DNA from 3 places in the Neobacillus sp. PS2-9 genome. Region 2 is predicted to be linked to each of the others. Evidence: predicted binding sites of a transcription regulator. Region 2 holds the regulator's gene; each other region holds the start of a gene.
The links. The regulator Rex, encoded in region 2, represses fermentation and respiration genes when NADH is low (regulators of the CRP and FNR family bind a similar motif). The targets are predictions, from matches to a motif close to TTGTGAAATATTTCACAA.
Positions count from the first base shown of each region.

Region 1: RCG25_RS10170 (TorD/DmsD family molecular chaperone) is a predicted target of Rex. The motif match lies at 1,655-1,672, and genes of this name have one in related genera.
Region 3: RCG25_RS12160 (hydrogenase small subunit) is a predicted target of Rex. The motif match lies at 1,996-2,013, and genes of this name have one in related genera.

Region 1 is NZ_CP133269.1:2,017,940-2,021,223, reverse strand. Features, by position in the region: gene RCG25_RS10175 (DMSO/selenate family reductase complex A subunit) at 1-975, opposite strand, end outside; gene RCG25_RS10170 (TorD/DmsD family molecular chaperone) at 968-1,639, opposite strand; gene RCG25_RS10165 (DUF6509 family protein) at 1,886-2,179, shown strand; gene RCG25_RS10160 (cold-shock protein) at 2,215-2,418, opposite strand; gene cspD (cold-shock protein CspD) at 2,557-2,757, opposite strand; gene RCG25_RS10150 (NAD-dependent epimerase/dehydratase family protein) at 2,946-3,284, opposite strand, start outside.
Region 2 is NZ_CP133269.1:4,961,887-4,965,170, forward strand. Features, by position in the region: gene RCG25_RS24720 (cytoplasmic protein) at 1-8, opposite strand, end outside; gene RCG25_RS24725 (polymer-forming cytoskeletal protein) at 24-743, opposite strand; gene RCG25_RS24730 (YhbD family protein) at 756-1,379, opposite strand; gene RCG25_RS24735 (redox-sensing transcriptional repressor Rex) at 1,509-2,162, opposite strand; gene moaC (cyclic pyranopterin monophosphate synthase MoaC) at 2,197-2,694, opposite strand; gene RCG25_RS24745 (ABC-F family ATP-binding cassette domain-containing protein) at 2,863-3,284, shown strand, end outside.
Region 3 is NZ_CP133269.1:2,408,233-2,411,516, reverse strand. Features, by position in the region: gene RCG25_RS12170 (VanW family protein) at 1-369, opposite strand, end outside; gene RCG25_RS12165 (hypothetical protein) at 654-1,070, shown strand; gene RCG25_RS12160 (hydrogenase small subunit) at 1,125-1,970, opposite strand; gene RCG25_RS12155 (proline dehydrogenase family protein) at 2,248-3,234, opposite strand.

The DNA.
Region 1 (3,284 bases), 2.2 Mb from region 2:
TGGTATACCATCTGGCATGTGACTGTCATCAAACCCAAGACAATATTTATCTAGGAATTCATGATCATGTAGGTTTTCGGTTATAATTACATAACCCATTGCATCCATCATGGCATTATCAGTTGTAGGGAGAATGGGAATCCATTCATCCGCGAACGCTATAGCAGTATCTGTATATCTAGGATCAATAACAATAATTTTTGCCCCATTTTTTTTTGCCTGCATCAAATACTCCCTATAAGGGGTTGAAAATATCATTTCGGAAGGATTTTGTCCCCACAGAATAATATATTTAGAGTGTAAGAGTGAATCAAAACTGCTGCCTGAATTGTTTGTACCATATGTGTATGGGGTTGCTACATTTCCTGCCCCTGAACTATAATCATTACGGTAATTTAAAAAGCCACCAGTAAGTGATAAAAGCTTTCTGGCTGCATTTTTACCTCCATGTAACCCCCAGCTCTGACCGGATGCATAGTTTACATATCTAGACTCTGGACCGTAATGGTCGCCAATTCGTTTCACTTCAGTTGCAATGGTTTCGATTGCTTCCTCCCAGGAGATTCTTTCAAATTTTCCTTCTCCTCTTTTTCCAACTCGCTTCATCGGATATTTTAAGCGGTCTGGATGGTACAACAAACTCCGGTAATTTCTTCCCCTAACGCAAGCCCGTAATGGAAGGGTGGACAAGTCACCACTTTCCTGCGTGTCCGTGGTGACCCTAACAACTACGCCATCTTTCACATGCGCCTTAATGACACAGCGTCCGCCGCAATTATTAATACTGCAGGTAGAAACAATCTTTTCTTCTACTTTTGCACTTGATACTTCCTCTTTTTGTTGGCGCTCCACTAACAACTTGGTACCTACTCCTCCAGCTATAACAGGAATTCCAATTGTACTAGACCATTTTAAAAATGTTCTTCTCTGCATTTTATTTTTTAGAAGTTTGCTAATATGGCCATTTTCAGACATCGGCTAATGCCTCCTTCATCTCATATAAAGTTGTTAAGTCATCATTGATAAAATCATCAAGGAGCATGGCTGCTCCTAAAAATAATTGACTATTGGTAGTTTGAATTACTCGTTTACAAAAGTATGGAATCCAAACTGTTAAATGTTTTTCAAGAAACTGGTGTTGACTAGAAATTAATTCAATAAACCGATCATACTGGGTTTCCAACAAGCATAAATCAATAAGATTAATCATAAACTCCAATTCTAGTAATAAATGATCATCTGGCTCATTATTTTCTCTCACATATTTGAGTCCAATTTGATGATATTGTTCTCTAACTTGATAGGTCCATTCCTCAAATAGGAGTTGCTCTTTACTCCGATAATATGACTCCCATGGTGGCGCAGGTAATGGTCCCGGCCCAATGAAAAGGCGTTGATATTCTTCTCGCTCTTTCTCGAGATACTTGTTGGGTAGATGTTGAAAAAAATCACTTAATATTTTACCGCCCTCATGAATTTCTTCTAATTCTTGTAAATTGCCTTTATCGCGAATCTCAAAATATTTAATACCACTAGTTGGCATTTGAAATAATAAATGAAGCAGTTGATAAAAATTCTTTCTAGACTTTAATAGAGGCTGTAACAACTCCATATGTACTGACGCGGCCATGTTAGCCATTTTACCCTCTCCTATTTGTGAAGTTATTCACAATATATCTGAAAATTTTTTCACCTACTTTTTCCCATTATTCCTTATATGTTTATCTTACCTTAAACTTTTTTAGTTTGATTAACTTTGTGCAATAATTCACAATAAATTCAAATTCCTTAAAGTAATTTTAATGTTACTTAAAATTTGATACACATCTTTTTCTGTTATGACAAAAATATGTGTATAATAATAAAGCCGAATAAAAAGAAAAGGATGATTCCCTTGAATATTACAGGTCATGAAGTTGAAAAACTTGAAGATCCATTTGGTTTACTTTCAGGTGACCGATATGAATTTTTTATAGAACTTGATGTGGAAGAAGAGGACGAGCTATATTCCGAGAAGGGAGTAGGGTTAAAAGTAATTTACGTTTCTGATGAAAATGGAGACAAGATTACTAATTATTATTTCTATGAGCGCGAAAGTGAAAAAGTTCTTGATTTCGAACTGGAAGAAGACGAAGAAGAGCTTGTCTTAGCTTATTGTAGAGAAAACGCTGTAGAATAAAAAAAACAGGGAGTCTAGCTCCCTGTTTTGAAAAATCACATAAAATTTTTACTATGGTTATGAATTACCTGTAGTTCTTTCGTCGTTTGTCTCATTTCACTTTTACAAATAGGACAGAGGGGTACTTCAGTACTCTTAAAATTGTCGCGAATCCAACATTTACAAGCATCAGAAGTACATTCCCAAATTTTCGTTTCTTCTAATTTTATTTCTTCATCATTTTTTCTACCAAATGCCAAAACGATCACCCCTTGTACTTAGTTAATAAATGGTATGAACACTTTGTTTGTTAGCTCTAAAGCTCTTTTTCTAGTGAAAAAATATAGATAAAAAGGTGATGCTTTAGTCGTATGCATCACCCTTTTATTTTCTAAAGATTAAGCTGATTTTACGTTAGAAGCTTGTGGTCCGCGAGCGCCTTCAACGATTTCAAAAGAAACTGATTGGCCTTCTTCTAATGTTTTAAAGCCTTCTGATTGGATAGCTGAAAAGTGAACAAATACATCTTGACCGCCTTCTGCTTCAATAAATCCAAAACCTTTTTCTGCATTAAACCATTTTACTTTACCGTTACTCATCAATATAACCCCCAAGATTTTGTTCACTTTAAGTTTATCTGAACATTTAAAAATAATAAAAAAGACGTACTGTCACGTTTGGGCAATAGACATCACCCACATTTCCGTGCAGTTACGGCTACTTAAACGAATAAATATTTAACGAACTTATAAGCGTAATTTTAGTTTATTACACTTTACACTAATAGTCAATTTATTTTAACTCTCATAAAATACTGAATTAATTCATCCAATACCTCATTTAAATCAGTAAATTGGTATCCTAAATGGTTCACTCTGTTAGTATTAATAGACCAAGAACCATCCATACCATATGGTGAGGAATTTTCCTTTGTTACTTCTGAAGTTATGTCTGCTGCTTCCCCGGTTATTTCCTCTATTTTCCCAAGAAAACTCCTTAAGGAAATATCGGCCTTACACCCTGGATTAATAGGTCCTGTAAACACATCACGCCCCATATGTAAAAGGAATTTAGCTGCTTCATCTGATGTAATAAAACTGTATTTCGCATCCGGAAATTTAATGCC
Region 2 (3,284 bases):
TTCTCCATTTTCCTACCCCCCTATTACACTTTGATACTTTCTTTGACGACAGCATTTTTATGTTGTGAAAAATCTTCCCGGTACTCTACGACACCAATTTGGCAATTCCGGCCAATCTTTACCTGATTCCCCCGTACCACCTTGGCAATGGTATTCTCTAGTTCAATTTTGTCTCCTTCAATGAATTCCACTTCGAGCTGAGTGGAAAACAACGGTTTAATGAGACTTTCGAAAAAGGAACCTCTATGTTTCACCAAAATGGTTTCACCGCCGATTTCTTTTGCCTTACATGGGCCATGAAGTTGAATCGTAATTTGTTCGGCATTTAATAACCCGCCTATAGCAAATTGAGAATCTGCTTTAAAAATCTCTGCCTCACAATCTCCTTCTACCCTTAACACCCCATTAATTTTGATTTCCTCACTTTTGACTTTTCCACCAACAGACGCCTTGCCGGAAACCTTTAATTTTTTCACATATAGATTTTCGCCAATCTTTGCCGTTCCATCTATCGATAGTTGCTGGGATTCAATCGTTCCCTTGACCTTTGCTTTACCGTTTATTTTCGTCTGTTCACTTGTCACATTCCCATCCACGGTCCCGAAGCCATTACTTTCAAACTCCACGCAATCAACATCACTGTTAACCGTTCCGAATCCATTCAATATGACCTGGCGGAACGCCCCACCATTTGAAGCACCGAAACCATTGATGACTAAGTCTCCTCTTTCCTTCATATCCATGTATATTCTCCTTTATAATAATTTTGCTTTGATCTCTTCCATACACGACATCAGTGAGAGCTGCACAACCATTTTCGTCCCCAAATCCATATGCATCGCTTCTGCGTTAATGAGCAAGAGACACGATGACACCCCAAGTTTCCTTGTTATGACTAATTCACAGCTTTTTTGTTTGATTAAAGCAGCATGCTCCTTTAACACCTGAAGCAGCATCTTTCCTTCATCTTGATTAATCTCACCAGATTGCAGAAGCTTCTCAAGCACATATACTTCAAGCATCCTAGTAATCGTAAACGTAGGGCTTCCTTTTTCATTCTCAAGGTAAAAATTCATAACAGCAGATGAAACAATGTTACGTTTTACTAGCTCGTCTTTTCCTAGCTGCAAGTCAGAAATATTTGGTGAAAACATGTCTGCCAGTTCATCTAGTGATAAATTTTCTTTCATTGTTTGGATTTTATTGATTCTTTCTAGGATCTTCTCTTTTGGAAAAAAGGTCTCCTGCCCAGTAAAGGTTGATTTACGTATGAACCATTCTTCTGGAATAAGGTCCTTTCGCTTCCATCTATATAACTGTCCATAGGAAATTCTCGCAAATTCTAATAGGTCTTTTTTTGAGATTAACTCCTCACTCATGATAAAAACCCCTTTCTATTTATCAATGTAACATAACACTGTTACGCGTGTAAAGTTATAACTTACAAATTTTTGCAATAAAAACACCTCCTACGATTGAATCATCGTAAGAGGCCTTATTATCATGTTCTATTCCTCTACATCCACTGTTGGATAGTGCTTTAAAAAGTAAACCAATGATTGCAGTTCCACTGCCAGGTCAATATGGTGAACCCGAATCGACCCTGGTACATTTAACCGAGCAGGCGTAAAGTTTAGAATCCCTTTAACTTCCGCTTTTACCAGTCGGTCCGTTATCATTTGCGCAACAGGAGCTGGCACCGTTAAAATAGCCACCTGAATATCACTATTTTCTAATACCTTCTCCAAATCATCCATATGATGAACTGGAACTTCGCGAATCGTTGTACCCATTTTTTCCGGATCGACATCAAACGCGACCTCGATCTTCGTGTTGTTATTTTTTAAAAAGTTATAATTTAAAAAGGCAGTCCCCAAATTACCGACCCCAATTAACGCAACCTTTGTTAATTCATCCTGATCCAGCGTTTTCCGGAAAAAGGTTAACAAATAATTAACATTATAGCCATACCCCTTCTTACCTAATGCCCCAAAATAGGAAAAGTCACGGCGAATCGTTGCCGAGTCTACCTTTACCGCTTCACTTAACTCTGCAGATGAAACTCTTTGTTTGCCGGAAGTATGCAGGTTCTTTAAAAATCGATAATAGAGGGGCAGCCGTTTCGCTGTCGCCTGTGGTATTTTCATCGTTTCGTTACTCATATTCTCCCACACCCCATGAATGGTTTTTTAACTCTTATTTAACCTGTTCATTTCTTCTAAAATCACCGTTTTTACCGCCTGTTTTTTCCACTAAATAGGTTGGCCCAATAACCATCCCTTTATCGACTGCCTTGCACATATCATAAACGGTTAAAGCACAAGTAGATGCAGCTGTGAGCGCTTCCATTTCCACACCTGTATTCCCCTTTGTTTTCACCGCTGCCTCAATATGTAATTGAAAGTTCCCTGTTTGCTCCTCTTCCCATGCAAAAGAAATATTCACACCTGTCAGTGGGATGGGATGACACATAGGAATAATATCCCATGTTTTTTTTGCCGCCATCACGGCTGCAACTTGGGCAACAGCTAGTACATCGCCCTTCTTCATCTCATGATGGGTTATTTTGTAAAAAATCTCTTTACTTACAGTTATGCTAGAATGAGCAAGAGCAGTACGTGCTGTCTCAGGCTTATCGCTGACATCTACCATCTTTGCTCTGCCTTCTTCATTAAAATGCGTAAATTCGGCCATATAAAAAATCCTCCTACCAAAAAATAATACACTATTTTTCCTTTTATGTGTGTGAAACTTTGAACGAATCACTAGATTTTTTAAAAGAACAGCACCTAGAAGAGTCCGAGTTATTGCTGTCATTCCGCTTATACGGTACACTAGTCCTAAGTAATAGAGGTGAATAAAATGATTTTATTGCAAGTAAATCAATTACAAAAATATTATGGTGCTGACCTTATTTTATCGAATATAAAGCTAGAATTACAAACGAGAGACCGTGTGGCCCTAGTTGGCCGTAATGGTGCCGGAAAATCGACCTTATTAAAGATTATTGCCGGACATTTGTCTCATGATGGCGGCGAAATCATCAAACCAAAAGAAGTAACCATTGGGTACTTAGCTCAAAACACAGGATTAGAATCCAAATTGACCATTTGGGACGAAATGTTAACCGTATTTGAACCCCTTCAAATCATGGAAAAATCGCTCCGCAAACTGGAAGAGCAAATGGCCGAGCCTTCTGTGTTTGAAGACCCAAGCAAGTACGAACGGGTGCTGAAAGAATATGATACCCTCCAGGTACAATTCAAGGAACAGGGCGGATACCA
Region 3 (3,284 bases), 2.6 Mb from region 2:
ATTTGCATCAATTTTATCGAGTACCATTCGCTGGTCATACCCCGTTGATGTTTCAGTTCCTCTCGCCAAATCTTTAGCCCATTTTTCAATTTCCTTTTTGTAGGTCTCTTTGTTGTTTTCAAACCCCATATCTTTCGGAATAAAGCTCTTAATAATTGTTTTCGTATTCGGGTCAATGACATTAACAACAATTTGCTTAGGTTCCTCTACCTTCGGTGGTTCTTCTTTCGGCTGTTTTTCGGATTGCTTTTGAGGTTGTATTACCTTTTTTTCCTGTGCCACCTCTTTTGTTGTTCCCTCTGTACACCCCGTCAATCCTATCAGACTACTAATGACAAAAATTGAAATAGCCCAATTTCGTTTGCTCATTGCCCCAACTACTCCTCTTATTAGTTATTCAGTGGTGTTCTAATCCCAATTTATTGATCACTATGGGATTCAATTCCATTCACCCATTTTATTCGTCAAGGCATGTCATTATTACTGTGGCTATATCGATACAATCCGATTGCTTTTCCGTCACCCATAATAAAGTATGGTATAATAAGAATAGAAGGGATTAGAATGAGCGTTGTTATACAAGAAGGTTTCTAACTACACCACCATTCTTAATTCATTAAGATAGAAAAATAATTGGAAAAAAGGTGCTATACATGGACGGTTCGATTGAAACGGTTTATTTCTTAGAAAATCCTGAGAGGAATATGATTAAATTTGCAACTGGGAAACAGCTACGTTATGAGGATGTAATAAAAGAGGTTTTTGGGGTTGCGAGTATCAATGATTTACACATGATGATTCAGTTTAATAAAGGTTTTCAAACAAGTATTTGTAATTGTCATGGAATCAGTGAGAAAAGTATTACTTTAGATCGAATCATTAGGATTGCATCTAAAACAGATTTACTTCGTTTCAAGCAACTAATATTGGAGCAAATGACCACTGGAGAAGAAGAGTCAAACATAAACCCCTCTACGTGTCCCTTCGATCTTAGAATAAAGCTTCAAGAAGGCATATTCCAATGGGATGATACTAATTTTTCTTATAATGCCGTAAAACCTGGTGCCTAACCTTTGTGATTGTAATAACCACAAAGGCTAGGTGCCTTTTTTAATCCAGATTGATTACTTTTTTCGCTTGCCATAAAATCCTCCTTTGTCCCAGAATCCTCTTTCAGAACAGCCAATACACGAAAATCCCGCAGAAATACAGCGGTCATACCCCATTGATTCACAAGCATTGAAAGCAGTTGGACCCTTGCAGCCAATTTTAAATAAACAATACCCCTTCCTAGCTCCTTCATCATCATAAGATTCTGCAAATAATTTTTGATCAAAATAAGGTTTGCGGTGGCAAGCCATGTGCACAGTAGTTTGATAATACACTTTAGGTCGCAGTTTTTTGTCAAGTTCTGGCAATTTACCATGAAAATGAACATGTAATAATGTACCTATAATAACCTCCGGAATAGGGGGACAGCCGGGAACAAGTGCAACAGGTACTTCCTCGGGAATGATTGCTCTGATGTCAACAGCATTGGTCGGGTTTTTTCCTGCAGCTGGAATTCCACCCCAAGCAGAGCAGCTTCCAAATGCAATAACTGCTTTAGCACGTTTAGCTGCATGGATAATTTTCTCTCTAACAGATTTACCCCCAATCATAAGAAACTCATCACTGCCTGGAATACTACCTTCAATTGCAAGGATATACTCTCCACTATATTTTTCAAAAATGGATTCCTTATGGGCTTCTACTCGATCCCCACTGGCCACAGAAAGGAGTTCACTGTATTCTAATGAGATAAAATTGAGGATTGTGTCCAAGGTAGTTGGTTCAAATGATCGGGTAAACGCTTCCTTACAACCAGTACAATCTAGTGCACTAATCCATATAACCGGAAGACGCTGTTTTGTTTTAATCAGCATATCTTCATTAACATTGATTGCCTCTAACCAATTATATTGAGTCATAAAAGAAATCTCCTCTATTTAAATATTGTTCAGCATTTCACATATATTCGAATGACAACTCCTATTTTTCCTTATAATTGAAGTGTATTGTGTAAATACATTATTGTCCATGAGTTTGACAAACGTTTAAAAAAAGTTCTTATTCCTAATTTCACTATGTAAAAAATAAAATGTACATTTCCTTAAATGGGACCATCGATAAATTCTTTAGAATATATATGGTCAATTCGATAATAAAAAATCCTCACATCAATTTGATGGGAGGATTTTGTCTGTATTATTTTCTTTTTTTCTTGGTTTGCTTGTTAGTCATTTTACCTAATAAGAATGCACCTGCTGCTACACCAATAATTGTATTTGTTTTTTTGTTGAAAACTTGTTTAGCAACAAGATTTAAGTTTTGTGGCCGTTCAGCTAGACGTCTCATGAAATATCCATACCAGTCATTACCAAAAGGAACATATGTGCAGAAATTGTATCCTTCACTTGCCAACTTTAATTGCAGCTCTTTTCTAAATCCATATAACATTTGGAACTCGTACTTGTCATTTGGGATATTGTTCTTTTTAACAAAATCCTTTAAGTAGTTTATTATTCTATGGTCATGAGTAGCAATTGATGTAAATTTACCATTTAATAAATGCCATTCAGATATTTTAATAAAATTAGCATCAATATCATTTTTATCTTGGTAAGCGATTTCTGGTGATTCTTTATACGCACCTTTTACAATTCGGATGCGATAATTTTTATATCTTTCTATATATTCTTGCGCCTGATGGAAATAAGACTGAATAACTGTTCCAACGTTATCGTACTCTAAAGAAAGATCGTCAAGTAAATCAAATGTAGGACTTAAATGACTATAATCCTCCATATCTATATTTACAAAGATACCATAACGGTTTGCTAGATCAACAATTTCTCTTAAGTTATTTAAACAGAAAGAATATTCAATATCTAAGCCCAATTGAGTAGGTTTTAAAGAAATATGCGCATCCACTTTATGTTCATGAATCGCTTCAATTACATTAAGGATTTGTTCTTTTGCAGCATTTGCCTCTTCTTCATTAAAAACGAACTCTCCTAAATTATCCACTGTACAAGAAATTCCGTGTGAGTTCAGCTCTTTTATACTTTTAATAACTTCTTCAATATTCGTTCCTGCAACGACACTTTGTGCCCCCATTTTTAAACCATATTTTTTAGCAGCACTATTTAGAAATTGGTTTTGAGATAAACTCATAAAAATATCTTTCAACATAGCGATTACTCCTTGCAGTGATTTTTATATCATCATTATAGCATACGCTT